4 regions of the Bacillus sp. EB V-12 genome follow, and region 4 is predicted to be linked to each of the others. Evidence: riboswitches for the same ligand, from Rfam matches in the RefSeq annotation. Region 4 holds a riboswitch; each other region holds the start of a gene.
The links. A riboswitch is a leader RNA that binds a small molecule or an ion and turns the genes downstream of it on or off. The one in region 4 is predicted to bind S-adenosylmethionine.
Positions count from the first base shown of each region.

Region 1: another riboswitch for S-adenosylmethionine. It lies ahead of ACZDYH_RS09935 (YezD family protein); the one in region 4 lies ahead of ACZDYH_RS21365 (bifunctional O-acetylhomoserine aminocarboxypropyltransferase/cysteine synthase).
Region 2: another riboswitch for S-adenosylmethionine. It lies ahead of ACZDYH_RS24780 (M20 family metallopeptidase); the one in region 4 lies ahead of ACZDYH_RS21365 (bifunctional O-acetylhomoserine aminocarboxypropyltransferase/cysteine synthase).
Region 3: another riboswitch for S-adenosylmethionine. It lies ahead of ACZDYH_RS06690 (sugar ABC transporter substrate-binding protein); the one in region 4 lies ahead of ACZDYH_RS21365 (bifunctional O-acetylhomoserine aminocarboxypropyltransferase/cysteine synthase).

Region 1 covers NZ_JBUXJL010000002.1:637,456-645,166, reverse strand. The annotation lists gene ACZDYH_RS09960 (DUF3906 family protein) at 1-177, opposite strand, end outside; gene ACZDYH_RS09955 (nitrite/sulfite reductase) at 188-1,810, opposite strand; gene cysC (adenylyl-sulfate kinase) at 1,822-2,415, opposite strand; gene sat (sulfate adenylyltransferase) at 2,428-3,564, opposite strand; gene ACZDYH_RS09940 (phosphoadenylyl-sulfate reductase) at 3,604-4,308, opposite strand; gene ACZDYH_RS09935 (YezD family protein) at 4,396-4,539, opposite strand; SAM riboswitch class I at 4,612-4,720, opposite strand; gene lysA (diaminopimelate decarboxylase) at 4,836-6,152, opposite strand; lysine riboswitch at 6,333-6,514, opposite strand; gene ACZDYH_RS09925 (DUF3888 domain-containing protein) at 6,604-6,999, opposite strand; gene ACZDYH_RS09920 (LTA synthase family protein) at 7,254-7,711, shown strand, end outside.
Region 2 covers NZ_JBUXJL010000010.1:175,087-182,797, forward strand. The annotation lists gene ACZDYH_RS24760 (serine hydrolase domain-containing protein) at 1-1,064, shown strand, start outside; gene ACZDYH_RS24765 (hypothetical protein) at 1,381-1,704, opposite strand; gene ACZDYH_RS24770 (VOC family protein) at 1,840-2,232, opposite strand; gene ACZDYH_RS24775 (AAA domain-containing protein) at 2,344-4,653, shown strand; SAM riboswitch class I at 4,730-4,831, shown strand; gene ACZDYH_RS24780 (M20 family metallopeptidase) at 4,920-6,125, shown strand; gene ACZDYH_RS24785 (Lrp/AsnC family transcriptional regulator) at 6,291-6,731, opposite strand; gene ACZDYH_RS24790 (SDR family oxidoreductase) at 6,901-7,665, shown strand.
Region 3 covers NZ_JBUXJL010000002.1:27,553-35,263, forward strand. The annotation lists gene ACZDYH_RS06680 (ABC transporter permease) at 1-68, opposite strand, end outside; gene ACZDYH_RS06685 (sugar ABC transporter ATP-binding protein) at 52-1,539, opposite strand; gene ACZDYH_RS06690 (sugar ABC transporter substrate-binding protein) at 1,536-2,648, opposite strand; SAM riboswitch class I at 2,737-2,842, opposite strand; gene ACZDYH_RS06695 (NCS2 family permease) at 2,931-4,232, opposite strand; gene ACZDYH_RS06700 (SDR family oxidoreductase) at 4,435-5,301, shown strand; gene ACZDYH_RS06705 (L,D-transpeptidase) at 5,368-6,129, shown strand; gene ACZDYH_RS06710 (hypothetical protein) at 6,233-6,484, shown strand; gene ACZDYH_RS06715 (carbohydrate kinase family protein) at 6,498-7,439, opposite strand; gene scrB (beta-fructofuranosidase) at 7,436-7,711, opposite strand, start outside.
Region 4 covers NZ_JBUXJL010000007.1:203,716-211,426, forward strand. The annotation lists gene ACZDYH_RS21355 (homoserine dehydrogenase) at 1-377, opposite strand, end outside; gene metA (homoserine O-acetyltransferase MetA) at 519-1,424, opposite strand; gene ACZDYH_RS21365 (bifunctional O-acetylhomoserine aminocarboxypropyltransferase/cysteine synthase) at 1,408-2,706, opposite strand; SAM riboswitch class I at 2,798-2,902, opposite strand; gene ACZDYH_RS21370 (chloride channel protein) at 3,224-4,453, shown strand; gene ACZDYH_RS21375 (YjjG family noncanonical pyrimidine nucleotidase) at 4,499-5,194, opposite strand; gene ACZDYH_RS21380 (transcriptional regulator YeiL) at 5,302-5,973, shown strand; gene ACZDYH_RS21385 (FMN-dependent NADH-azoreductase) at 6,036-6,662, opposite strand; gene ACZDYH_RS21390 (response regulator) at 6,854-7,501, opposite strand; gene ACZDYH_RS21395 (GAF domain-containing sensor histidine kinase) at 7,522-7,711, opposite strand, start outside.

The sequences.
Region 1 (7,711 bases), on a different contig from region 4:
ACCTTTTCGAATCTTCTTTTTTTCAAACAAAGAAATCTCTTTTACCTCTGGCAACGGTAAAAAATGCTTTTCAAGCTCAATCTCCGCAAGCTTAAATGCCTGTTCTTCACTTTGAGCAACAACAACAATCGGAACAATACTATTTACTAACACAGCTTCAAATCGATATAAATCCATATCGTCCCTCCTAAGACGCTATTACTTCTTCTAGCACGTTATTTAACGCTATTTGTAATGTATCTACACCAACACGACCTACAAAATCATAAAATGTTTCGGCTGGTAATTTATTCTCTTTGAAATAACTTATAAATGATGCGAGTACATCAGGTAGATCCTCGCCATCTATTTTTCCTTTTAACTTTTGATTGTAGGCACCGCCATCTAACAATGTTCCACCTACGTATATTTCAAACGCTTCAACAATACCTTTTTCCTTCGTTTTCATTTTCACCCCTTGTAACCCAATGTCAGCAATTTGACGTTGACCACATGAATTCGGGCAGCCTACCATATGAATTCGAACTGGAACATCGAGTGCAATTTGTGTATCTAAGTATTCTGCAATTTTTCGTAATCTTTCTTTCGTTTCTACTAGTGCAAGATTACAATATTCAATACCGGTACATGAAACCGCATGACCAATAAATGATTTCGGGCTAGCAGATATCGCTTCAAACAGCGGTTCACTAAGTAATCCTTTTACATTTTCTGGAGGAACGTTCGGAATAATGAAGTTTTGCGAGTTACATGTACGAATTTGTCCATTTCCATATTGCTTTGCGATTCTTGCAATCTCAAACATTTCTTCTGCATGTAAACGACCTACCGGTACATTAAAACCTACATATTTTAATCCCTTTTGTTTTTGGTCTTGAACACCATAAAAATAGCCTGCATTCCATCCTTTGAGTGCACTTTCCCCTTTACTTTGTAAAGGCCCTGTATACTCTATTAGTTTCTCTTTAAATTTCTCTGCTCCCCAGTCCGCAACAAGAAATTTCAACCGAGCTAAATGACGTTTTTCACGATATCCAAAATCACGGAATATAGTAGCAATCGCAATCGCCACCGCCTTCACTTCTTCTGGTAAAACGAATACATCTAATTCATCAGCTAAATACGGTCGAGCTGATAATCCTCCACCTACTTTTATATGAAAACCAACTTTTTTCTCACCATCTATTTCTTTCGTTGCAGGCGTAAATGCAACACAGTTAATTTCTGCGTTTGCTGAATTATAAATATTAGAACTAATAGACATTTTAAATTTACGTGGCAAGTTAGAAAACTCCTCATTATGTTGGAAGTAATCATATACTTCTTTTACAATATGCGTTGTATCGAATAGTTCATTTGCATCAATGCCAGCAAGCGGATTACCTGTAATATTCCGCGTTATATCACCACAAGCCCCCGCTGAAGATAACCCAACTCTTGCTAATCTTTTAAAAATATCTGGAATTTGCTGAATTTCTAACCAGTGAAACTGAATCGCCTGTCTCGTCGTAATATCTATTACATTACGTCCATAATCTTCAGCGATAGAAGCAAGTACTTCTGCCTGTGCATTTGTAATAATCCCTGACGGAATATTTACCCGCATCATAAAATAACCAGCTTCTTTCGGTCTTTGTAAATACAAGCCTGCCCATTTAAAGGCATCCCACTCTTCTTTCGGAATAGATTCGAAACCATTTTCCGCATAGTAAGGAATATCATTAAAAATTTCTAAGCCATCTTTTTCTAATTTATTTTTCTCGGTCTGATTTAATTTTTCATTGTTAGCCCACACTTTTTCATAACTCATTGTTTATCCCCCTATATAAAACTACGCTCTTGTAAGTACTTCACGATTTGTTCTACACATTCTTCAATAGAATATTTGTGCGTTTCTACAATTAATTCCGCTTGCTCTGGCTCTTCATAAGGCGAATCAATACCTGTGAAATCCTTAATATCACCTTTTCTTGCCTTTTTATAAAGTCCTTTCGGATCACGTTTCTCACACTCTTCAATCGGACACTTCACAAAAATTTCAATAAATTCATCTGCCGCTAATAAATCTCTTACTTGTTTGCGGTCTACTCGAAATGGTGAAATAAATGCTGTAAGGACAACTGCTCCTTGGTCTACAAATAACTTTGCCACTTCGCCAATACGTCTTATATTTTCCATGCGATCACTTTCAGAAAATCCTAAGTCTTTATTTAAACCGTGGCGAATGTTATCCCCATCCAGCACATAATTTCCAATATTCTTTTCAAACAGTTTACGAGCGACCGCATTCGCTACTGTAGATTTACCCGAAGCTGATAAACCAGTAAACCAAATTACAAAACTATGATGTCCATTCTTCACTCTTCTCTCATCTTTTGAAACCGAAGCTGTATGCCAAGTAATATTCGTATCCATCTCGTTCTCTCCCTATTCTGTTACTACTTCTTTTTTCAAGCCTTTAATTAGCACTTCCACTACTTCTTTACGACTAAATGTACTTGGCGGAATCTCACCGTTTCTTAATAATTCTCTTACTTTCGTACCCGATAAAATAACATGATCTTCTTTTCCGTGCGGACATGTTTTCGTTGAAGCCATCGCTTCACATTTCGTGCAGTAAAAACTATGCTCAAAGAATAGTGGTGTAATTCCTAACTCTTCTATCGTAAAATTTGTGAAGATTTCTTGCGCTTCATACGTTCCGTAATAATCTCCTACTCCAGCATGATCACGCCCTACTATAAAGTGGGTACATCCAAAATTCTTTCTTACTAACGCATGAAATATCGCTTCCCTTGGTCCTGCGTAACGCATGGCAGCAGGAAATACACTTAAAAAGACACGATTTTTCGGATAATAGTTTTGAAGAAGTACTTCATAGCTTTCCATTCTTACATCAGCAGGAATATCATCCGATTTCGTTTCTCCAACGAGCGGATTTAAAAAGAGACCATCTACAATTTCAAGAGCAGATTTTTGAATATACTCATGGGCACGATGTACCGGGTTTCTCGTTTGAAATCCGACCACTGTTTTCCACCCACGTTTTTTAAATGCTTCCCTCGTTTCAATTGGGTCTAAATGATAAAAAGGAAATTGATTATTTTCAAAGCGTTTTGTTAGAATAATAGTTCCTCCAACGTAAACGTTTGGTCGTTCATATAATTTTTTCACTCCTGGATGAGCCTCATCCGTTGTTTTATATACAAGTAACGCTTCTTTTTCTTTATCTGGTACAAAAATATCTTCTATTTGAATGACACCGTATATATTTCCATTGTTGACAAGCTTTACTTCCTCTCCAGCCTTCAGGCTTTCTGCGACTTTTTCTGTTACCGGTAATGTAATCGGTATACTCCACACACTACCATTTGCTAAACGAAGCGTTTCTACAACAGAATCATAATCTTCCTTCCCTAAAAAACCAGTAAGGGGGCTATATCCACCTGTCGCCAATAGTTCTAAATCACTTAACGCAATATTGTCTAATTTAATCTCTTTTTCAATTTGTGATACGTCATATGTCTCATCTATACGGTTTACTAATTCGTTTACTATGCTCATTTTTCTATATCCTCTCTTCGCTTTATTTCAAGATTCATCTTATTGGTAATGAAGACCACATTCAGTTTTCACTTTTCCAGCCCATCTACCATCTCTTGAATCGCCACCATCCCCTACAGGTAACGTACATTTCTCACACCCAATACTTGGATAGCCAACATCATGCAACGGGTTATACGGCAAGCTATGTTTGTATACATATCGCCAAACTTCTTTCCACGTCCAATGAATGAGTGGACAAACTTTAATAGATTGAAAACGATGATCTTGATTTATAAACTTTGTATGCTTACGTGTTTCTGATTGTTCCCTTCTTAAGCCCGATATCCATGCTTTTTCCACGACTAATGATTTTTCTAAAGGTAAAATTTTTCTAATCTTACAACAAAGATTCGGATTGCTCTCCCACAGTTTTTCACCATGCAACTTCGCCTGTTCATCAAGTGTAAGTTCTGGCTGTTTTTCTATAATATTCAATGAAGGAAATCGTTCCCGCACTTTTCGAATTAATTCATACGTTTCTTGAAAATGAACATTTGTATCCAAAAATACAACTTTAGCAGATGGATTTACTTGGTTTATAATGTGCAGCAATACCATACCTTCCACCCCAAAGCTACATGCGTAGACAACCTCATCTTTATATTCTTTATAAGCCCAATTTAATACTGATAACGCACCTTTTGTTTCATCTTCTTCCGAAAACGAAACAACATTTTCTTCCCACGTTTCATACGTCAACATGTTTTTTCCCCCTGTAAAAGCAAAAAGACGGTTTTAACCTAATGAAAATAGGTTAAAACCGCCTCTAGTTTTTCTAGTCAGCGCTTTTCACTTTAAACGTACTTTTTCACTTTTCTCTAACTGAATTACTTTTCCATCTTGCACAACAATTGTAATTGAACCATATTTCATATCAGCAAGCATCGCTTCAATCTTCTCGGATACTTCATCAAAATGTTCCCGTACACTCACGCGAACAGCCCCCCTTTTTATTCATAAAAAAAATCTTTCCCATTTCGAAAAGACTGTTCGGTAATATATTTTACCTTATCTTTCAAAATGGATCCCATTTTGCTGGATTTAGCACCTTGCTTTCTATAAGCAGGTTGCCGAGCTTCTTCGGGCCAGTTCCCTCCGCTTCTCTTGATAAGCTTTGTATTTGTATTTTATCACAATTCTGATTTTTTTCAATCCTAGTTTTCCGATATATTTTAATTATTTTATTTTATAAAAAAGGAATTGTCCATTCGAACAACTCCTTTTCCTATTTAGACAAGCTCTTTAATACGTATGCGATCGTTCCCAATAATATTTTCATATGTTTCGCGTTCCACAACTACTTGCGATGTTCCGCCTTTTGCAAAGACAACGGCTGGTCTTCGAATCCGATTGTAATTATTCGCCATCGAGTACCCGTATGCTCCTGTACAGGAAACTGCTAGTAAATCAGAAGCAGCGACTTTCGGTAAATGAATATCCCAAATCAACATATCTCCACTCTCACAGCATTTCCCAGCAATCGAAACGAGTTCCTCATTCTCATCATTCCCTCGATTCGCTAACATCGCTTCATAACGCGCACTATATAAAGCAGGTCTTAAATTATCTGTCATTCCACCATCGACTGATACATATTTCCGAATACCAGGAATATCTTTCACAGATCCAACTGTATAAATTGTTGTCCCAGCATCACCTACAATGCTACGGCCTGGCTCAATCCATATTTCTGGCAATGGATATTCACATACAGTAAATTGTTCTCTCACTGCACTTGTTACAGCTCGCACATATGTCTCAAGAGTTAATGGTGTATCTGACTCTGTGTAACGTATTCCAAATCCCCCGCCTACATTTAACACTTTTACTACATAGTTTGTTTGCTCTCTCACTTCTTCTAAAAATTGGCGAAGAACTTCAATTGCTCGAACAAAACCAGCTGTTTCAAATATTTGCGACCCAATATGTGAATGGATCCCTAGCACATTATAATTTGATTTTTGTAAAGCAAATCCAATTGCCTGCATCGCTTGACCGTTTGAAACACCAAATCCAAATTTCGAATCATCTTGACCTGTTGTAATATATTCATGTGTGTGCGCCTCTACTCCAGGCGTTACACGAATTAATATGTTCACAAATTTCCCATGTTGCATCGCTAAATCGTGTAAAACTTCTAATTCAAAGAAATTATCTACGACAAAACAACCGATATTCGCCTGAAGAGCCATCACTATTTCTTCTTCTGTTTTATTATTTCCATGAAAATGAATACGTGATGCCGGAAATCCTGCTTGGAGCGCAGTATATAATTCTCCCCCAGAAACAACGTCTAATGACATACTCTCTTCACGAGCTACTCGGCACATCTCCATGCACAAGAACGCCTTGCTTGCATATGCTACTTGATAAGAGAAACCACTTTCTTTAAAAGCACGATGAAATGCTCGGCATTTTCCTCGAATAGACTCTTCATCGTATACATAAAGTGGTGTTCCGTATTGCTTTGCTAGCTGCGTCGTATCGCACCCTCCAATTTCTAAGTGTCCTTGCCCATTAATTCGGCTTGTGCCGTGTAAATACATTTTAATTCCTCCCTTATTTCCTCTAAAACTCATAACCCCAATCTTCTATTCATTGCAGCACGCTTTTAGATAGACAAAAAACGCGCGGAACAATGTTCACACGCGTTTCTTATTAGGAAAAATATATATTGAAAAAATAAACGAGTTGTTATCTCCTCAAAATAAGAAACCGCATCAACATCTCCAAATAGCTCTCCATAAAATAAATCTTATGACAGTACTACATTTATTCAATGCAGTCCCAATATATGAATAAGATGGTTATTCTTATATTTCGGCAATAGTCCCTTTCAACCTATGATCACAGATTCCATTAAATCTCCCATAGCTTACTCTTTCCTATCGCGGCCTCTACCTTTGAGAGTAGATGAGGTAAGTCTATTTAATTTTCAAACATCTAATTGTTGCTATTAACAATACCAAAGGACCATTTTATTTGTCAAACAATTTTTTATATTGTTTTTTTACAGTTTAGTTTCGTATCATTTGGTAAGCGCTTTACTGAAATCTTTGTCACTTCCCATTCGCCTTCTTCGTTATTAAATGTAATCGTTACCTTCTCAAATGGTGGAGCAATTTTCCCAGCAACACGTTCATACTTTGTCACTTCAATACTTGCTTGAAATAAATATGTACCGCTATACACTTTTTTTAAACTAATAATTTTAGGACATTGATAAGGTTTCAAACTTCCATATTGTTTTTCAATTGCTTTATTTATTTTTGGAAATAAAACAGAATAAAGTGCATCTTCCATAAGAGGTGCATCATATTGGGCTACCGACACACTCGGTGAAGTAAAAAGTATAACACTACTGCATGCTATAAAATATAATAATTTTCGCATTATAACCTCCGTATAATCACGCGATTCTTTCTGCGTACGATAATTATCATACATAGAAATTCTGTTTTATTGTCTCCCACCACTCTTTTTCTACTCGATTATTATAAAAAAGCCCACAACCTTCTTTTATTTTCGTATAATGATACTCATAGTATAATAATCATAATAACAAAGGACTGTTCGTATATATAAAATGAGTCGTTAAGCAAACTGACTCACAAGAACTGTCATGCTTTTTAGGAGAGGAGTATATTATGCTACAACATCTGTTTCCAAAACTGCGATTTGCACTCGTTGCAGTCGTTTTACTATGGATTAAAACATATATTGTGTACAAGCTAGCATTTGATATTAAAATTGATAATTTCTTTGAAGAATTCATGCTTTTTATCAATCCACTAGCTGCGTTACTTTTATTTTTCGGCTTAGCTTTACTTGCATCTAAGCACCGAAACCGAATTATAATTGGAATCAGTTTTATACTGTCATTTATTTTATTTGGAAACGCAATGTTTTATGGGTTCTATAACGATTTCGTTACTTTCCCGGTTTTATTCCAAACAAACAATATGGCTGATTTAGGGACAAGTATAAAAGAACTCTTTACGTACAAAACATTACTTTTATTTGCAGATGCAATTATTTTAATGTTTATTTCACGTAAATTCCCATCATTTGGCGACAAAACACCACTTTCCCGCTCAGAGAAGCG
Region 2 (7,711 bases), on a different contig from region 4:
AAGCGTTGACTAAGGGTGGGGATACGATGCTGCAACATGCTACATTGGTCGTGCTTCCAGAACAGAAGATGGCAGCAGCTGTATTGTCCTCCGGTGGGAGCAGCATGACAAATCAACTATTGGCAAATAAATTACTGCTAGCTAGGCTTAAAGAGAAAGGGGCAATTAAGGATATAAAACCAGATAAATCCTTCGGCAAGCCAGTCAAGGCTAAAGTGCCTCAAGATGTGGTAAAAAAAGCAGGATTGTATGGAAATATCCAAAGCCATTTCAAAATAGAGATTACGAAGAAGGGAGAACTGTTTTTACCAACTAAACCGGAAGAAAAATATGTATATACGGCGGATGGAAGCTTTATAAATGAAAAGGGTACTTCCAAGCTTAACTTCGTCACTGAGAAGAATGGAAAAGTTTATTTAAGAGAGAGCACATATGAATTATCACCGGGATTGGGGCAAAATGTGCTGACTCACTATTTAGCTCAGAAATTAGAAAACAATGTGTTACCGAAGAAAACAGCTGCTGCATGGGCGAAGCGCGAGGGCGGCAAGTTCTACCTTGTTAACGAAAAATTTAATTCTATAAATTATCTAGGACAACAAATACCTCTTAACACACAAATTACGATCAAGGATGGCTATTGGGACGGCAAAAAAATTACAGGTCCGAATACGGCGACGCATCAAATTCAGATTCCTGTGATGAATGGGAGGGATACGAAGGAAGCTCATTTCTATACAGAGAATGGTACTGAATATATGGAGATGGCCAGCTTTTTATACGTCAGTGAATCTAACGTAAAATCCCTTGATGCAGGTCAATTATCGAAAGTTACACTGCAAAAAAATGGGCATGCGAAATGGTTTACGATTCCGCAAGAGGTAGCAGGGAAAACGATGAATGTGGAGTTGCCATCAGGAAGTTCATTCGCGGTGTATGATGGGAATGGAGTATGCGTCAATTTTAGCGTTGTTAGTAATAATAACAAAGTGAAACTACCAGAGAACGGAACAGTTGTATTTGCTGGCGCACCGAACTCCGAATTTACAGTCGCATTGAACTAGCTATAACTCGGGATAGACTTCAATAAAACAGTGCGACATGGAAAAGATATTTTATTTGTATCTTAAGTATTACCTTAAATGATATTACACTTAAATTTTTAGTTTAATAGTAATGGGATAGCACCACATGTCTACTAACCTAAGAAAATAAATCAAACCCATGTCCATCAAGCTAGTAAAAATAAATACCCCAAAAATAGTAAAATTGACATTCTCAGAGTAAAAATGTAAAAAATTATTGTTTAGGGGCAGCGTAAAACATTAGTTTGATAGCGATATGGCGCTACTCATAAAAAAAGAAATAGGATAGAATATCCTATTTCTTTTTATTGATATAATAAAATGTAAAGAATAAATCCAAAGTAATGATAATAATTAGAAGTAAAAAGTGTATAAGTGCATCAGTTTTTCCGTTTAGTAAAGACTTTACAAAGAAATCCCATTCTGTTTCATGGGGAGGTTCTATCCAATTTCGTTGCAGACCTAACACCATTCCATTTATGAAATAGAAAATGCTTAATAGAATCCTTCCAACAAATAAGGCAGCTGTTTTTATATTCCAATCCTTTATCTTGATTACATAAAGGATTGGGAATAGTATCAGTATCCAAAAAACAATAATAAAGACTGTATTTCCCATTCTCTCCTCCTAACAAAATGATTGTGTTTTTAATCTTGGTAAATTCTTAGGTTGGAGGTATGTTTCATTGTTACTGGTTAAAAACAAGGGCCAGAATTCCGGCTCCTTTTCTATCCCGCAAAATATAGTTTCACTTTATCTCTCCGTTTCAAAAAACTCAATCCACTCCCCATCAAGGCCAGCGAAGAATATGTAACGTGTTCCATCTGGTAATGTTTCGATTTCATCTCTTAGTAAAAAGGTTACTGCGTGTTTCTTTAGTCTTTCGATTTCATCCTCTAATGAATCCACTTTAAAGCAAATGTGATGTACTTTTCCTTCTGCCGGAAGGGAAGAGTTGTAGCCTTCAATTAATTCGAGTATCGTTTCTTTCGATTCTTCCACACCTAAAAAAGCGAGTTTTAAGTCTGGGTTTGGGTGCCCCATGCGTTTAAGGAGCTGTAAGCCGACTACTTCTTCATAAAATGAGATAGATGCTTCTAAGTTTGCAACCATAAGTCCAACGTGTTCTATTCTTCTAACTGGCATGTAGATTCCTTCTTTCTAAAAATTATATACAATATATTATTGAAAATTAAGAAAATAAGCAAGATAAAAACCTTACAAATTTTAACGTGTTATATGGTATAGTGAGAAAGTATGTTTGGGGAGAAGGAAGGAGATTATACGATGAATACAACTACTCAAACTCCTTCATTATCGGAAACGATGAAAGAGTGGCATTATGCATTAGCGTATGAAATTAAACATTGGAAAACGATAGGTGGTAGTAAAATTTCTATCATGAACGGTCGTTTTTTATATACAGATTATGAAAGTACAGTATACGTATTTCAGCTTATTTCGGAAGTAAGCTTACCTGAAGGTTCACCCATTCGAATTGAGTTCGATGGTGAGGAAGCGACAGGGGAAGTATTATCTATACATGGATTAGAAATAGAGCTGAAATTAAATGATTATATACAAGGTGAAATAAGAGAAGCGGTTTTATATAGTGAACCGTGGCAATTGTTAGAGCAACTGCAAGAGCGATTGAAAGAAGCACGTAAAGATAAGCTGAAACGTAATCGTATAAAGCGTCTTGTTGATGGGACGAGCAGCCCGAAACATATTGAGAAGATGAAAAATCCGAAAAATGAACTGGCATATCGCGCGTTTTACAATCCGACAACGTACGTATGGGGACCGCCGGGAACAGGGAAGTCTTACAATTTATCACGTATTATTTCGGCCCATTATCAAAAAGGAAAATCGGTACTTGTGTTAGCTCATAGTAATGCGGCAGTAGACGTATTAATGAGTGAAGTAACGAAGCAAATTGAGAAGAAAAAGAAATGGACGCCTGGCGAAATTGTTCGTTACGGTTATAGTCAACATGAACATATACGAAATCATGAAACGTTACTTGCATCTAAGTTAGTTGAAACGACGAACGAATCATGGGGTGAGGAAAGACTCTATTTAGAAGAGACACGCCAAGAGCTTCGTGAAAAAATCTTATCGTATAAGGCAACGTCCTCTGATAAGAAGCGTATGCAGGAGATTGAAAGTGATCTTCGAAAGCAAAAGGCTAAAATTAAAGAAGTAGAAAAAGAATATATTGAAAATGCGAAAGTAATCGGCGCAACTTTATCGAAATGTGCCATTGATGCGCTAATTTATGAGCGTACATTTGATTTAGTTGTCGTAGATGAGGTGAGTATGGCGTTCGTTCCGCAAATTGCATTAGCTGCTTCACTTGGGAAACGTATCGTCGTTTGCGGTGACTTTTTACAGTTACCTCCAATTGCGATGGCAAATCATGAACTTGTTCGCAAATGGCTTGGGGAAGATATGTTTTACCATGCTGGGATTGTTGAGTCTGTTAATAAATCAGAAGCACACCCAAACCTATTTATGTTGCAGGAACAAAGACGTATGCATGCGGATATATCGAAGTTTACGAATTCGTTTATTTATAAAAATAGAGTATACGATCATCCGTCTGTTTCAGAGCGTAAAGAACTTGCACAGTTACAGCCGTTCGCAAATGAGGCGAGCGTTTTATTTGATACGAGCCAAATGGGAGCTTTTTCGTTAAAAGATGCTGCTTCTGGTTCACGTTTTAACATTATGTCTGGTTTAGTAGCAATGCAAATGATGTTAATCGGATTGTTAGATGGTGTGCAATCAATTGGTATTGTGACACCTTACAGGGCGCAGTCACGCTTTTTATCGACGTGTATGAGAGAAATGTTGCAGAGAACGAAATATCAAAACATACCAGTTTTAGCGGCGACAGTTCATAAGTTCCAAGGTTCTGAAAGAGATATGATGATTTTTGATACGGTTGACAGTTATCCGCAAGAACGACCTGGCGTATTATTCTTTGATCACAAAAACCATCGCCTCGTCAATGTAGCAGTGACAAGGGCGAGAGGGAAGTTCATTCAATTATCAGATTGCCATTATATGCGTAAAAACCTTTCGAGAAAACAAGCGTTATCACAATTAACAGCTCATATAGAACGTCACGGAGATGTGTATGATCGCACGACATCAAGACAATTGTGGGAACGAAAAATATCGAAACGTTTACGCTGGTTTATGGAAATGAATCTTGAGGAAACGAAAGGGCTATTAAAAGATATTTTAGCAGCAAAACGAAAAATTATTATTTCACTTCCAAGTACAAAACAAGTGGATAAGCGAGTATGGCAAGCGTTAATGCGTACAAATGCGCAAATAACAGTGTATAGTGACGGACCAGTTCCACTGAAAAATGTAAAGTTACAAAGACAAAATAAAGCATTCCCGTTCCTAGTAATCGATGATGAAATCTTCTGGGCAGGCGCACCGCTTACATCTCAAATGATGTTTGAAGGTAGTACGGAATTTCCGTACGTATGTGCAAGACTGCAAGCACCTGAGACAATTGGTGTATTAAAAGGATTTTTAGATATTCGGTAAATTCGGATAGGAATTCCTTGACTTTTACTTGGAATGAACTTAGAATAAAAAATAATTTAATATAATTTTATGAAAATTCTTATCACGAGAGGTGGAGGGACTGGCCCTATGATACCTCGGCAGCGGATTCGTTATGAATACTGTGCCAATTCCAGCAAGGTAACTTGAAAGATAAGAAAGAAGCTCATTTTGACTGTATATACAGAAGCCTCTTTCTATCTTTTAGAAAGAGGCTTTTTTACGTGAAAATAAAAGGAGGAAGAAAAATGGGAGCGACAGGAGTAGCGTCACAAAGAAAAACAATTGAAGAGAGTATCGAAAGAAATAAGGAAAAGTACATAGAAACAAGTCATGATATTCATGCGAATCCAGAGATTGGTAACCAAGAGTTTTACGCATCAAGAACGTTAAGTTTATTACTAGGTAGTGCAGGGTTTCAGTTGCAGCACAATATAGCTGGACATGAAACGGGATTTATCGCGCGAAAAAGCTCTGGAAAACAAGGACCGGCAATCGCATTTTTAGCGGAGTACGACGCTTTACCAGGACTCGGTCATGCGTGTGGTCACAATTTAATCGGCACAATTAGTGTTGCAGCAGCAATCGCATTATCAGAAACGCTTGAAGAAATTGGCGGGGAAGTTGTCGTGTTTGGTACACCAGCTGAAGAAGGAGGACCGAACGGTAGCGCAAAATCGAGTTATGTAAAGGCAGGCTTATTTAAAAATATTGATGCGGCGCTTATGATTCATCCGAGCGGAAAGACAGCGACAACGAGTCCTTCACTAGCAGTCGATCCACTTGATTTTCATTTTTACGGAAAAACAGCTCACGCCGCAGCTTCACCAGAAGAGGGAATTAACGCATTAGATGCGGTGATTCAGCTCTATAACGGTATTAACGCACTTCGCCAACAACTTCCGTCAGACGTGAGAATTCATGGCGTCATTACAGAAGGCGGAAAAGCACCTAACATTATTCCTGAATATGCCGCAGCAAGGTTCTTCATCCGTGCAGCAACGCGAAAAAGATGTGCAGAAGTAACAGAAAAAGTAAAAAATATTGCTGAGGGAGCAGCGTTAGCAACAGGTGCAAAAGTAAAAATCCATCAATTCCAAAATGAAATCGATGAATTACTCGTAACAAAAACATATAACGATATTGTAGCGGAAGAACTAGAACTATTAGGTGAAGATGTAAATCGTAAAGAAAGAGTAGGAATCGGTTCAACCGACGCAGGAAACGTAAGTCAAGTCGTACCGACAATTCATCCGTACATTAAAATCGGACCAGATGATTTAATTGCACATACAAATGAATTTAGAGAAGCAGCACGTTCAGAACTTGGAGATAAAGCATTAATTACATCGGCAAAAGCATTAGCAAATACGGCGTATCGATTAATTACGGAAGAAGGGTTGTTAGAGAAGGTGAAGGAGGAGTTTAGAGAGGCGCAGAGGAATCAAGGGTAAGGGGATTAAGGTACTTTTTTCGAATAGCAATCTAAATAATAAGTAGAAATATAAAAAAGAACATTGAAAATCAATGTTCTTTTTTGTTACTAATCATTAATTTTGTTGGATTTTCTCATAAAGGAAAAGCTTTTACTGTTAGCGGAGGATAATACGTATCCTTTATTAGAATGACAATTTCTCCTCAAACTCACTCTTTAAAACAATTAAAGGAGATGACAAGCCAAATTGCATTAAAGAGTCTAAAAATGTAGCGAGAGAATCCATCGAATCGCTCATGACCTTCATCATATAATTAAATTCCCCACTAATTCGAAATAAATCTGTTACTTCAGGAGCTGCATTACAATACTGGATAAAATCAGAGCATTGGCTCGTTTTAAACATGATGAATGCTTGAATGTTTTTATTAATTTTTGCAGGCTCAAATTTCGTTCGATAAGCCGCTATAACTCCTTGATCTTCAAGCTTGTTAATACGTTCTTTTACAGCAGGCTGCGTCATGGATATAATTCGTCCTATTTCTGAAACAGAAATTCTCGCATTTTCATACAACAAGTTCATAATTTTATGATCGATTTCATCCAGTTTTACGGCGTTTTGCATTGTGTAGCCTCCTTATTTTTGTTTTATAAAGTAAATTACGAATTATAACTATAATATCATAAGCGAATGGACTAAATTACCTATAAATCTATATTTAAAATGATTGGTGTTTACATGAAAATATAAGTATAGGTTTTTATCAAACGGAAATTTAGGAAGGATGGAAAAAATGAAGAATCTTGATGGGAAAGTAGCGTTAGTAACAGGAGCGAGTCGCGGAATTGGCCGTGCGATTGCGATGAGATTGGCGAAAGATGGAGCATTAGTTGCGATTCACTACGGCCGAAATAAGGCAGCTGCAGATGAAACAATTAGTGAGATTGAATCTAATGGAGGAAAAGCGTTCTTAATTGAAGCAGAACTCAATTCAATTGATGGTGTCAAAAAGCTAGTAGAACAGTTAAAGCATGAATTACAAATAAGAGTTGGTACATCAGAGATTGATATTTTAGTAAACAATGCAGGGATAGGTACACAAGGGACGATTGAAAATACAACAGAAGAAATTTTTGATGAAATTATGGCCGTAAATATTAAGGCGCCATTCTTTTTAATTCAGCAAACATTACCGTTACTACGAGTAGAAGGGCACGTTATTAACATTTCATCAGCGGAAGTAAGACTTGGTTTTACAGGGTCCATTGCATACGGTTTAAGTAAAGGTGCACTAAATACGATGACACTTCCTCTAGCTAAACATCTTGGAGAACGAGGTATAACAGTGAATACAATTATGCCTGGATATACGAAGACAGATATCAATGCGAAATTGCTAGATAATCCGGAAATACGAAATTTTGCTACGAATTCATCTGTGTTCGGACGAATAGGGCAAGTTGAAGATATTGCAGATGCAGTAGCATTCCTTGCTTCTTCTGATAGCCGCTGGGTAACAGGGCAAGTATTAGATGTTTCTGGAGGGTTTTGTTTATAGGGGTACTACTCCATACCCATTAAGCTAATCAAGTAAATTACTAGAT
Region 3 (7,711 bases), on a different contig from region 4:
CTAAATTGATAAAAAAGATGAGTAGGTAAATATAGTTTCTTAGTTTTCGTTTTATGAACGAGATTCAATGGAATAGCTCCCTTCAGATAAATGTAAAAGCTGTTCAGGAGATAGTTCGCTTGGTAAGTATTCACCTACAAATTCTCCGTTTGCCAGTATAAGAATGCGATCAGCGATATGCAACGCTTCATCTTGTTCTCCTGTGAAATAAATTACGGAACTTCCGTTTTCTGTAATGTTGCGAATGAATTGAAAAATGTCTTGTTTCGCAGCGATGTCTACACCTTTAGTTGGCTCGTCTAAAAGAAATAGATTAGGTTTGAATCCACTCCACTTTGCAATTGAGATTTTTTGTTGGTTTCCACCACTAAGTGAATGAATAAAGGCTTTTGGGTCATTTGGCGAAATGCTGAAAGAAGAAATTGTCGTGGTGGCATTATTTAATTCGGTTTGTTTTCTTCGCCAACCTGATTGGTGTAAATTTGTGTGACCTATAATATTTTCTGTAAGAAACACGCCTTGTTTTCTTCTTTCTTCGGGTACAAGTGCAATTTTCGCTTTAATTGCATCTCGCGGTGTTTTGATTTTTATTGTTTGACCATCTATTTCAGCGTGATAAGTATGACGAGCACCAAATAAGGTTTCAGCAAGTGTTGTTTTGCCGCTTCCAATTAATCCATATATAACAACAGTTTCTCCTTTTCGTATTGTAAGAGAAAGGGGAGAATGATCTTCGCGTAATTGAAGCTCTTGTACTTTAAATAATTCTTCGCTCCCGCGTTTTGGTGCTGTATTAATAGGGAGTGTAAGTTGTTTTCCAGTCATTGCTTCCACAATTTGCTGATCTGTAATCGTTGTAATGGTTTCAGAAAGGGCAACTTGACCGTTATGTAATACAGTTACATCATCCGCGAAATTTCGAATCTCTGATAAACGATGAGAAACTAGAAGGATGCCAATACCTTTTGCTGTTAAATCTTTTAATAGTTTCCCAAAGGTTTCAACCTCTTTTGGTCCAAGAGAAGAAGTAGGTTCATCTAATAAAAGATAATTTGTATTGTTAGATAAAGCTCTTGCGATAAGGAGTAATTGTTTTTCATGTAATGAGCAGTTTGAAACATCTTCCGAAACATTTAAATTTACCTGTACAGTTTGCAAATGTTGTTTAGCAAGTGCGACTAGTTTGGACTTTGAAAATAGTATTTTATTTTGCATTGCTAAATGATCGATTAGTACATTTTCTAATACAGATAATCCGGGAATAAGTCCGTGATCTACTTCTTGTGTTACGAAAGAAATGCCATGCTTTTTTGCATCGCGCGGTGAAGTAAAGGAAACAGACTGAGTATCAATTTTTATATCGCCAACAACTGGTTGAATTTCACCAGTTGCTATTTTTAGTAAAGTACTTTTTCCCGCACCGTTCATGCCTAGTAAAGCGTGTACTTTTCCTTTTTGAATATGAATAGAAACATCTTCTAGAACAGGTGTAGCGACATGATAAGAATGTGTAATGTTTTGAAGAGAGAACGTCATCATTTTTTCTCCTTCTCTAATTTTTTCATCCAAGGGGAATATGCATCTTTTGAGTCTCCCCAACCGTTTATATATTTTGATAACTGATCCATTGTTATATTTTCTTTTGGTAAATTATTTTTCTTTACTAAATAAGGTTCTAGTGAATAAATATCTGGCGTTTGTTCACCAGCAATTTTTTTGTATAAAAATCGTACTTGAACCTTACCTACTTCAGCTGGATCAGTTGCAGCTGTAGCAGTCCAAGGTGAGTTTTCTTTTTGCATGAGTTGTAAATCCTCATTACTTAAGTCAATGCCATATACTTTTATATCTGTACGACCAGCTTGTTCAAGTGCTTTAACAGCCCATTTAGCAAACTCATCCCACGAAGCGAAAATAGCTTGTAAATCGCCTTTTTTCGGATATTTCTTTAGTAAAGCTTCTACTTGTGTTTGTGTATCGAGCGGTGTGTTATTACTAGCAGTACCGAATCTTGCAACTTCTTTTATATTTGGATACCGTTTATAAAAAGCATCAATGATAACATTGCGACGTTCCATTGGAGCAAAACCGCCGACCCATACAACTGCGATATTTCCTTGTCCATTCAAATCTTCCGCTAACGTTTTTAATGATTTCCATGCAAGACTATAGTCATCTTGATCAATAATTGTCACACCTGGCAAGCGTAGATCGTTATCGAACGCAACTACGGGAATGTTCGCCTGTAACGCTTTTTCTACTCCAGGTTTTAGTGCTTCAGAACGGCCATGATCAATTAAAATACCATCCACTTTTGAATTAATAGCAGTATCTAAATTTGCAGCCATTTTTGCTAAATCGTTATCAGAATTGTAGACTTGTACACTGCCGCCAAATAGCTCAACTTGTTTTTTGACACCCTCAATATATTGAGAGGAAAAAGTTCCAATGGACATTTGCATAATTAATGCTATTTTTAATGGCTTCTTCATTTGGCTTGGAATTTCTGTTTGTAATTGATTTTCTACCGTTGTAGTCGCCTTTCTCACAGTTTGTTGCTTTTGTGAAGAGATAGCATCTTGTTCATTTGTACAAGCTGCTAATGTAAATAAGAGAAAAATAAGTACGATGGAACATAATTTTTTCATAAAAAAATCCCTCCTAAACTAAGAAGAGAGAGGAGGGAGTGAAAATAAAAAACGCCTTTTCATATAGAAAAGACGCCTTATCATATTACTCTTATCTTTCAACACAATGTGTTGTAAGAATTAGCACCGTGCCCATAAATGGGTCGGTTGCCGGGCTTCGTAGGGCTCATCCCTCCACCTGCTCTTGATAAGACATCGAATATTTAACTATTTTGAATTATTCCACAAACGAATGGTGTTGTCAAACAGTATTTATAAAAAAATCCCTCAGGAAGAGGGATTTTAATGTGGTAAGAATATCAATTGATAAGCAAACAAAATTCCAAATACATATACAAGTGGGTGAACAGCACGGAATTTACCTTTTGCCACTTTCATAAGTGGATATGAAATAAATCCAAGTGCGATACCTGTTGCGATACTTGATGTAAGTGGCATGCTTAAGATTACTAAAAATGCTGGGAATGCTTCATCAAATGCGTCCCAATCGATGTGGCGAACTGAACCCATCATAAGACTACCAACGATAATTAATGATGGAGCAGTAATAGCTGATACACCAGAAACGGCACTTACTAATGGTCCGAAGAATGCTGCTAGTGCGAATAGAACCGCTACTGTAACAGTTGTTAAACCAGTACGACCACCAGCTGCAACACCAGCAGATGATTCAATGTAAGCTGTTGATGGTGTCGTTCCGAACATAGAACCAATAGTTGCTGAGAATGAGTCAGATAGAAGAGCTCGTCCTGCTTTTGGAAGCTTTCCGTCTTTCATAAATCCACCTTGTTGTGCAACGCCAAGTAATGTACCTGTTGTATCGAATAGTGTAACAAGGAAGAATGAGAATACAACGCCGTATAATCCGTAGTTAATTACGTCAGATACAGCTGTAATTGGATTTGAAACGATAATTCCTTCTGGTAAACCAGGCATTGATGTAACACCGTTTGAGAATGATAATTGTCCCGTGAAAAAAGCGATAATACCAGTTAATAGCATCCCGATAAATAGTGCGCCATTTACATTTAAAGACATAAGGACAATTGTAATTCCAAGTCCAGCTAATGCTAGTAGTACTGGAGCAGAGTGAAGATCACCAAGTCCAACTAAGTTTGCATCATTTTTTGTAACGATACCTGTTAAACGTAAACCGATAAAGGCGATAAATAGCCCGATACCAGCAGTAATTGCATGTTTTAAGTTTTCAGGAATTGCTTCCATTAATTTTGTACGGAAAGATGTAAATGATAGCAAAATTAAAATCATACCTGCTACGAATACAGCAGAGAATGCAATTGCGAAAGTCATGCCTTCATGCGCTTTTACAACAGAGTAAGAGAAGTAAGCATTTAATCCCATACCTGGCGCGATTGCGATTGGTAAGTTTGTAAAGATTGCCATAAATAATGTTCCGACAACAGCAGCAATAATTGTTGCTGTAAATGCTTGTTCAAATGGAACACCTGCATCTCCAAGGATAACAGGGTTTACGACAATGATATATGCCATTGTTAAGAAGGTAATAATACCTGCCATAATTTCAGTTTTAATAGAAGTTTTATGTTTTGAAAGGTTAAACATATAAACATCCTTTCTGTTTACGAATAATTTTCACAACAGTTATATATAATATTCGTTTTTTATCTATTTTGCAATAGTTTTGCATAAAAAGTTTATAACAATTCATATTTTGTGTCTTAAATTCGAATATTAATCGTAAACCGATGTGTGAATTTCAGCTTTTTATTGTGCACATGCTAAGGAAAAGGAGTTGAAAGCAGCTATGCCACAGCAAAAAAACTTTATAACAATGCCTGCGCAACATCAAAATAAGCAGCCTGGTATTGAATCATTAATGAGCCCCCTTCCGCAGTTTGAAGATCCAAATTATAAAGGAAGTGAAAAGTTAAAAGGAAAGAATGTATTAATTACGGGAGGAGATAGCGGAATTGGACGAGCAGTTTCCATCGCTTTTGCAAAAGAGGGAGCAAATGTTGCGATTGCTTACTTAGATGAGGAAGAAGATGCAAATGAGACGAAACAACGTGTTGAAAAAGAAGGTGTAAAGTGTGTATTGTTGCCGGGGGATTTGAGTAATGAACAGCATTGTAAAGATATTGTGGAAGAGACCGCCCGGCAGTTAGGTAGTTTAAATATTTTAGTGAATAACGTTGCACAGCAATATCCGCAGCAAGGGCTAGAGTATATTACAGCAGAACAGCTAGAAAAAACATTTCGTATTAATATTTTTTCTTATTTTCACGTTACGAAAGCAGCCCTTTCTCATTTGAAGAAAGGGGATGTCATTATAAATACGGCATCTATCGTTGCATATGAAGGAAATGAAACGTTAATTGATTATTCCGCAACGAAAGGAGCAATCGTAGCTTTTACAAGATCACTTTCTCAATCGTTAGTGCAAAAAGGGATTCGGGTAAATGGTGTTGCACCAGGCCCGATTTGGACACCGCTTATTCCATCGAGCTTTGATGAGAAGAAAGTCTCTCAGTTTGGGAGCAATGTTCCGATGCAAAGACCTGGTCAACCATATGAATTAGCGCCGGCATACGTATACTTGGCATCTGGTGATTCATCCTATGTTACTGGGCAAATGATACATGTAAATGGGGGCGTTATTGTAAATGGATAGTTTTCATTTATAAGAGCAAAGTAATGTTAATTCCACTTATTATAGGGAGCGCTAGGGGGGATATAGCTGAAAAAGTTATGTTTCATCATACTATTATTTTTCATCCTACCGGTTAGTGCTTTTGCTAATACAGATCATTTAATATTAGTAAATCTTACGACGAACCAGTTGTCTTTTTTTGAAAATGGAAATTACAAAAAAACATTTCCAGTAACGACTGGAAGAGATCGTACACCTACGCCTGAAGGTAATTTTTGTATTATAACTAAATTTAAAAATAAAGAATACCATCGAAAAAAAATACCTGGGGGTGCACCGAATAACCCTCTTGGTACGAGGTGGCTTGGACTAGATAAGAATGAATATGCAATTCACGGGACGAACCGGGAATGGACGATTGGAAGTAGGGAATCAAATGGCTGTATTCGTATGCATGACAGGGATATACAATGGTTATATGACCGAGTACAATTACAAACAAAAGTAATCATTTCTCGTTTTCATACGAGCCCCGAATATGAAGCGAATAAACTTGGTTATCGCGTTGTGAGCTGGAATGGTCGAAAAATAGAAAAAGAACAAATTGGAGTACTTACGTTAGTAGACCGCGCGGATATATATTGGCAAGAACCAAATGGACAGTTAACGAAAGTGAAAACGGTATTGCCAAATGAAAGATATCCAGTGTACTCAAAACGAAAAGATGGAATATATTATATAGGAAACAATTCGTATATTATAGATGAAACAGGAGAGAAAGTTCGTTACGAGCAAATTCCTTCTTCGATTTTAAGTAATATATATAAACGGAAATACAATGTTCCGTAATGGCTACCGTATTATAGACGGTAGCTTATTTATACTTGGAGTTTAACTGCAACTATTGTATTTTGCTGAATATAATACAGTACAGATAGGGGGCGGTTATATTATGAAAAGTGAATTTGCGTTTAAAGTTTTCTTAGTAACGACCTGTTTATTTATCGTGTATTTATATGCGTTTCTCGTCTTTTCTTTTTATGTTCCATATGTTGATTTAATATTGTTCTTCGGATTTATTTGGGCGTTTGTGAAAGCGAGGGAAGGAGAGAAGAGTATATATCGGCGCATTACCTTATGCGGGACGGCCGTTCTCGTTATTTTGTACTTTTTTATTATGCATGATTTTTGGAGAGGAATGTAAAAAAAGCATACGATTAATCGTATGCTTTTATATCTGTTAATGATGGAAGAGAGGCAATTGCACCGTAATTTGTACATGTGATAGCGCCTACTTTATTGGCAAAGGAGATAAATGCTGTTAAGTCTTTGAAATGATACGAAAGTGTATGTTCACTTTGGGCAATCTGATATAACATTGCTCCAACGAAAGCATCACCAGCACCAGTTGTATCGACTTGTTGAATGGAAATAGAAGAGACAATAGTTTGACCTTCATTTGTCGCAAGAAGGGTACCGTCTTTTCCAAGTGTAATAGCTACTACTTTTGCGCCATAATTTAATAATTTGAGTGCAGCTTGTTGTAAATCACTCTCTTTAGAGAGCATAGTAGCTTCCTCTTGACTTACTTTTACGAAGTGTGCATGTTTTATAAAGGTTAGACAATCTTGAGAGAATTGTTCTGTATTTGTAATGAGTGCACTTCGATAATTTGGATCAAAAGAAATAAAATGGCCTTTATCTTTCGCATATTGTAACAACTGAAAATACGTTTCTTTTAATGGGCTTGATAGTAAAGCTGTCGCTGAACCGAAATGTATTAAATCATTCGTTTGTATTTTTGATAAATCAATGCTATTGAATTGATATTCACCATCTGCACCACGCATAAAAGTAAAATCACGTTCGCCATCTTGATCGATGGATACGAATGCAAGTGTTGTTTGTTTATCTTTTATGAGCATGGATGTATCGACTTGCGCACGCTGTAAAGTTTGTTCAAGAAACTCACCAAATGGGTCGTTTCCTACTTGCCCCATAAATGTAGCGTGTCCACCTAATTTTGTAATCGCAGCAGCAACGTTAGCGGGTGCTCCACCAGCTTTTTTTTCGAAATCTGAACCGTTTACTAAAGAAACGTTAGTATTTCGGCACACAAAATCAATTAATAGTTCACCTATACAAAAGACATTTCTCATACAATCCCTCTTTTCAGCTTATATTGTGTGATGGTAAAGCTTAGTTTTGCATCTGAAAAGATTGCGATATGATGTTTCATGTCTTTTTGGGGAAAAACTCGGGACGTAAAGACTGTTGAACCATCGTATAAGAAAATTTCCACGATGCTTTTATCTACAAATATTTGTAGTTCTATCGTATCTTGAATATTGATTTTTTTACAGCGTTCAAATCCATATTCTCCGCCAAATTGATGGTAGAAGTTGCCTCTGTCTATAGAAATAGTACCTTG
Region 4 (7,711 bases):
AAATCAGCCTTATTATCTTTTGCTGTCGCTAATAATTCAGCTCCATGTAATGCCATTAAGTCTTTATTTGCAGTTACAACATGCTTTCCGCTTTTTAAAGCTTGTAAAATATATGATTTTGCATCATCAATGCCACCCATCACTTCAATAACAACATCAATATTTGGATTATCTAAAATTTCATTTGCATCTTGTGTTAATAGAGTAGAAGGTACCTCTACCTCTCTCTCTTTCTCAATGTTTTGCACTAATACTTTCGTTACCTTCACTGGACAACCTACTTGGTGTATGAGTCGTTCTTGATGATCCGTAATAATACGAACCACACCACTGCCAACTGTCCCAAGACCTAATAACCCAACTTGAATTTCTTTCATAGTACTGTCCACCCCTCAAAAATTGTGTTTAGATGAAATTATATGAGTAAAAAATCTGAAAAACAATGTATTTTGAACATTCGGAAAAATAAAGGTTAATCTTTACAAGGAAAACGTTGCCACGTGTTACACAATCTTTCTTTACAATATATAAGGGGTTTCTTGATACACGTAATAATTCAACCAATTAGAAAACAATAAATTACCATGACTCCTCCACCTAACAAGCGGCTTTTCATCTGGATTATTATGTTTAAAATAGTTTTTTGGCACATCAATATTTAATCCCTTGTCACGATCTCGTTCGTATTCTTGTTTTAACGTCTCACAACTATATTCGCTATGTCCAAGGGCAAACACTTGCCTTCCTTCTGGCCCAATAACAAGGTGAACACCTGCTTCTTCAGAGTTTGCTAACAATGTTAATTCTTTCACTCCTCTAATATCATTCTCTCGTACTTCTGTATGACGAGAATGCGGAGCAAAAAACAATTCATCAAATCCTTGTAATAATTTCACATGTTGCTCGCAAACTTCATGTTCAAATACACCGAACACTTTTTCCTTAAGGGGATACTTTGGAACACCATAATGATAGTACAAGCCAGCCTGTGCCCCCCAGCAAATATGGAGCGTAGATGTTACATTCGTTTTTGAATACTCCATAATATGTTTAAGCTCTTCCCAATAATCTACCTCTTCAAAAGCAAGGGTCTCCACTGGCGCTCCTGTAATAATGAGCCCATCAAACTTTTCATTTTCAATATCACGAAACGTTTTATAAAAGCTTGTTAAATGTTCTTGCGTTACATTACGCGATAGATGTGATTCCATATGAAGCAAATGAACATCTAATTGTAACGGTGTGTTTCCAATTAAGCGAAGTAATTGCGCCTCTGTATCTTGTTTCGTTGGCATTAAATTTAATATAGCAATTTTTAAAGCACGTATATCTTGTGTTTCTGCCCGCTCCTTCGTCATTACAAAAATATTTTCTTTTTGCAACACTTTGCGAGCCGGTAAATCTTTATCAATTATGATCGGCATGTGTTTTGCCTCCAACTAGAGCTGCTTCCAAATCTGCAATAATATCAGAAACATCTTCTATACCAACCGATAAACGAATTAAATCAGATGTAACACCCGCTAAACGCTGATCTTCAGCATTTAATTGTCTATGCGTCGTACTAGCAGGATGTATAACGCAAGTTCGTGCATCAGCTACGTGCGTTACAAGAGTTGCTAGTTTTACATTTGCGATAAATTCTTTTGCTGCTTCTAATCCGCCTTTAATACCGAAAGTTAAAACACCACTAGCACCTTTTTTCAAGTACTGTTGTGCTAATGAGTAATTTTCATTACTATCTAAGCCTGGATAATTCACCCATTCAATACGTTCATGATTAGCAAGCCACTTAGCAACTGCAAGAGCATTTTCACTATGACGTTCCATTCGTAAATGCAATGTTTCTAAGCCAATATTGCTAATATATGCATTGAATGGGCTCATACAATTTCCATAATCTCTTAATAGCTGAACACGTGCTTTCACAATATACGCTGCTGCACCAAAGTTTTGAACGTAACTTACACCGTGATAACTTGGATCTGGTTCAACAAGTTCAGGATACTTTCCATTTGTCCAATCAAAGTTTCCACCGTCAATTACAATACCGCCTAAGGAGCTCGCATGCCCATCGATATACTTCGTCGTAGAATGAACAATAATATTTGCCCCATGTTCAAACGCCTGGCATAAATAAGGAGTTGCTAATGTATTATCAACGATAAAAGGTACCTCTAATTCTTTAGCGGCTGCTGAAAATTCTTTAAAATTTAAAACATTCATCGCTGGATTTCCTAACGATTCTGCATAGATAAGTTTCGTCTTGTCATTAGCAAGCGCCGTGATTTCATCTGCCGTTAAATTTGGATTAAAGAACGTAACATCAATGCCAAGCTTACGTAAACTCACCCCAAATAAATTAAACGTTCCCCCGTAAACAGTTGAAGAGCAAAGTAAATGGTCTCCACTACTACAAATATTTAAAACTGCGAGCATAATAGCTGCTTGCCCAGAAGCCGTTGCAACAGCTCCTACACCGCCTTCTAAATCTGATAACTTCTGCTCAAATGCTGCTAGAGTAGGGTTTCCAATACGTGTATAAATATATCCTTCTGCCTCTAAGTTAAATAGAGCTGCTAAATCATCCGAAGTATCGTATTTATACGTTGTGCTTTGATAAAGTGGTAAAACACGTGGTTCACCATTCTTTGGCGTATAGCCACCTTGCACACAAATTGTTCCTTTTCCCCATGATTCTCCCATCTCTCATTCTCCTTTTTTTATACAAAATAAAAAACTGCCCCTTTCCTGAAAACAAGAAAGGAGCAGTTTGAAAACACGCTCTAAAGGCTCTTTCTTATCTCTCAGGATTACTACCTGCAGGATTTGGCACAATTCCGTTATACGGCTGTTGCCAAGGTTTCATCGGGCCTGTCCCTCCACCTTTTCTTGATAAGACTATGCAATTACCGTTGATTTTATAGCAATAATTTCCTAATGTCAAACAGTTTTTCTGAATGTTCTAAAATAAATGTTAACAGTTTCATATAAAGCAACAAAAGAAATATATTCTAGTCTATTTCAAAAAAGACCTTTAAAAACCTCAAATCAGTCTATAAAATTAAATAAGTAATTTAACCTATAAATTCAAATTCCCCAAAAGTTAGCCTATATGTTGAATAGGCCATCTTCTCAAAAAGATACTATATATATTCAATCCATTTTTCACTAGTATATTTCACTTTTTTCCCTACTAAGATTTACATAACGGAGGTATAACATGACAAATAAAAAAGATATGCAGTACATACTTGCTCTATATGGCATTCTTCTAGGATCTATAGTAGGAGCTACAGTCTGGTTATTTTTAGTCACAATAAATATTGGAATCCACTTTATTTGGGGATACTTGCCTGAAGTTCTCTCTTTTCCCTCTTATTACACCCTTTGCGTAACAATAATTGGCGGGGTCCTTGTTGGTCTATCACAAAAACATTTCGGTACATACCCACGCCTTATGCCTGAAGTAATGGCTGAATATAAAAAAACTGGTCGAATCGAATATCGCTTTGTCCATCGGGCTACTTTAACAGCGATTATTGTTTTAATTTTCGGTGCTAGTCTTGGTCCAGAAGCCGCACTAGTTGGAATTATAGGCGGACTGTGCACATGGGTAGGGGATCGCTTTAAATTTGCCTTAAAGGGTATGAATGAGCTAACCGAGATCGGAATTGGCGCTACTTTAAGTGTCATTTTTAACGCACCATTATTCGGTTATTTAGCACCAAATGAAAATGAGGGGGAACAAATTGCTGCTTTTTCTAAAGGAAAAAAAGCGATTGTATACTTAGCTACTACTTTCGCAGGTTTTTCTGTTTATTTACTACTGAGTAAACTTGATAATCGTGGATCCTTTATTGTTGATTTCGGGGAAGGTGCACTTTCTTTCAATGAATGGATTGCATTTCTTCCACTTGCTAGTATCGGCGCTATAGTTGGTTTCTTTTATTTCAAGTTAGAATTCACATTAGAAAAGTTCATTCACCCTTTTAGAGAATACAAGCTGACACTCGGAATTATCGGTGGCATTTTATTAGGAATTGCAGGAACTTTTCTTCCGTACACATTATTTTCAGGGGAACATCAATTAAAAGAGTTAGTTGTTGAATGGAGCCATTTATCTTTTTGGATACTACTTCTTTCAGGGATTTTAAAGTTGTGTATTACTGCCGTTTGTTTGAACACAGGGTGGCGGGGTGGACATATATTCCCAATTATATTTTCCGGATCAAGTATTGGATACGCTATAGCATCTATTCTTCCTATAGATCCAGTAGCATCCGTTGCTATCGTAACGACAGCAATTTCGAGCTATGCGTTACGAAAGCCAATAGCTATTACATTGCTATTACTTATGTTTTTCCCGCTTAATTTACTATTGCCAATGCTTGGTGCAGCTGCTATCGGGAATGCCTTTCCACTCCCAAAACATAACGAAAATACAAATTAACAAAAATAGACAGTGTAGACGAAAGCTCCACTGTCTATTTTTTTATTACACATGCTGCTTTAATAACGCTTCTAACTCCTCAAAATTATGCACTTCATATGTCGGTATAATCCCACTATCATTTAACTTCCTTTCTGGATTAAACCAACAAGTATCAATTCCCGCTACATATCCACCTTTAATATCCGCGCTTAATGAATCCCCAATAATCAGCCCTTCTTCAGGTGCAAAGTTAGGAATCCGTTCAAAAACATAATCAAAATACTCTTTCATCGGCTTTTGAAAACCTGTATCTTCCGAAACAAAAACATCTTTAAACAATGAATGTAACCCTGCATTACGCAAACGTTTATCTTGCGTCTTAGAAACACCATTTGTCACTATATACAACTCATACTCCCCTTGAATTTGATTTATAAATTCAAATGCACCTTGCATGAGTTGATTTCCTTCTTCTAAGTAGTTACGATAATTATTTTCGAATAATATTCCATTTACTTCTTCTCCATACTCTTTAAACAACAGAGAGAATCGTGTATTTACAACTTCATTGCGTGATAGTTCACCTTTTTCAAAAGCATCCCAAAGACCTTTATTTATTTTTTTATAACGAGCCTCTATCTCATCTGTTAAAGGGATTCCCTTCTCTTCAAAAAGTACCCGTAAAGCCACTTTTTCAGCCTTTTGGAAGTCTAGTAATGTATCATCTACATCAAATAACAATGTTTTATATTTTTTCATAAATTCATCACACTCTCTTTTCTACAAAAACAAATTTACATAAATCGTATCATTCCTTCTTGTAAAGATAATAGGAGATATCTCATACTATACATAGGGGTGAAAATATGAAAATCAGCAAAAATGAGGAAGAAATTTATCAATACATGCGAATCCATCAATTCCATACCCTATTTTCATTTCATGTCTTGCCATATGTAGAGCTGCATTCTTTTCAAACGAAAGAGATGATATGTAGTGAAGGAAATGCTCTTCCTTATCTCTATTACTTAATTTCTGGGAGAGCTAAAATATATATGAGTCATAAAAACGGGAAGGTTTCATTAATTAATTTTATTCAAGCACCATCTTTTATCGGAGAATTAGGATTAATAGGAGTAGAACATATTACTAAGTCCGTTGAAGTACTAGAAGATTGTGTGTGTTTGGCACTTCCTCTTAAAGATTGTCAGCAACTTTTATTACAAGATGCAACGTTTTTACAGCACTTATGTAAATTTATTGGAGAAAAGACAATTACTCGCACTGAAAATTACGCAAAAAACTATAGTTATCCTTTTGAAAATCGATTAGCTGCTTTTATTTTATTAACAGAGCAAAATAATTGTTATATAGAAAAGCATACTGAGGCCTCGGAATATTTAAATATCAGCTACCGTCATCTTTTATATGTATTAAATCAGTTTTGCCAACAAAATTATTTAAGAAAAGAAGGCCGAACATATTATATACAAGATCGAAATACATTAGAAAAGCTTGCTGATGAACTAAAAATATAAAAAAGCAGAATTAACGTTTACATGTTAATTCTGCTTTTTTCGAGTGACGATTATAATTTTAATTAAAATTTACTTGCTACTTTAGCTGCTTCTTCAAGACCTGCAGCGATGATTTCTTCTGCTTTATCTGGGAATTGGTTATGCCCTTCAATAACTACTGTTTCCATGTTTGTTGCGCCGAAGAAGCCCATCATACTTGCTACATATTTAACAGCCATTTCTACCTCAGCTGCTGGACCTTCTGAATATACGCCGCCTCTTGCATTTAATAATGCAATCTTCTTATCTCCAATTAGGCCAACTGGACCCTCTGGCGTATATTTAAACGTTTTACCAGCACGGTTTAAATAATCAATATATGTGTGCAATACTGCTGGAATCGTTAAGTTCCATAATGGGAAGCCGAAAACAACTTTATCAGCTTCTAGGAATTGATTTAAATACTTATCAGCAACTGCTACTGCTTTTGCTTCTTCTTCTGTTAAATCAAATCCTTTACCTACCTTGAATGTACCATTGATCATGTCTACGCCTACGTATGGTAATTCTTCTTTATATAAATCAAGTTCTACTACTGTATCATTTGGGTGTGCTTCTTTATAGTTTACTAAAAATGCCTCATATAATTTTACACTAACTGCTTGTTCCGCTGGACGGTTATTTGCTTTAACGAATAAAACTGTTGCCATTATTTATTCCTCCTAGTACTCACTCTTATGTTGTTATATGCTTTCAAAAAAGGTATCCCTTGTAATTGTTGTTTTGTTGCTTACAAACATATTTTATCTTTATATAAAGACAATTTCGTCCTCACATAGACGTATTTTTCCATAAAAAAAGTCCACCTTCTAAAGGCGAACTTGGTCTTACGACTTTCGTCTTATACAATTCCATTTTTAACTGCATATAATGCCGCTTGCGTACGATCAGATAAATTCAACTTACTCAAAATGCTACTTACATGCGCCTTAACCGTCTTTTCTGTAATAACTAAAACAGATGCAATTTCCTTATTGCTCATCCCTTTCGCTAATAGCTGCAATACTTCATTTTCTCTCGCTGTTAGCACATCCACTTGAATAGAAGGTTCTTCTTCCTTTTCTTCTACAGGTAATGTTTGAGAGAGAAGAGCATTTGCTATATCCGGATGTAATTGAATATTACCTTTATATGCGCTTCGAATAGCCTCAACAAGCTGATCTGGTTCTACATCTTTTAAAATATACCCACTTGCTCCAGCCCTTAATGCAGGTAACACATGCGCCTGATCAGAAAAGCTAGTTAATACAATTACTTTCACATTTGGATACTCTTTTTTTATATATGCCGTCGCCTCAACACCATCCATTTCAGGCATATATAAATCCATTAATATAACATCGGGATTTGTTTCTCCTACTTTCACTAACGCTTCTTTCCCATTATTCGCTTCTCCAACTAACTCTAAATCTTCCTGTGTACTTAAGAAAAATGCTAATCCTTTTAAAACGACTGTATGATCATCAACTAACAATACTTTTATTTTCACAAACTTCCCTCATTTTCACATCATAATGGTACATTTACTTTTACGCTCGTTCGTTTATTACTACTTACAATTTTAATTGTTCCACCAACTAATTCTACTCTTTCACGCATCGTAGTCATACCTAGTGATTTCTTTTCTTTTATATTCTTTTCCACAAAGCCCTTTCCTTGATCAACTATTTCTAATGATACATTTTTCTCATTCACTGTA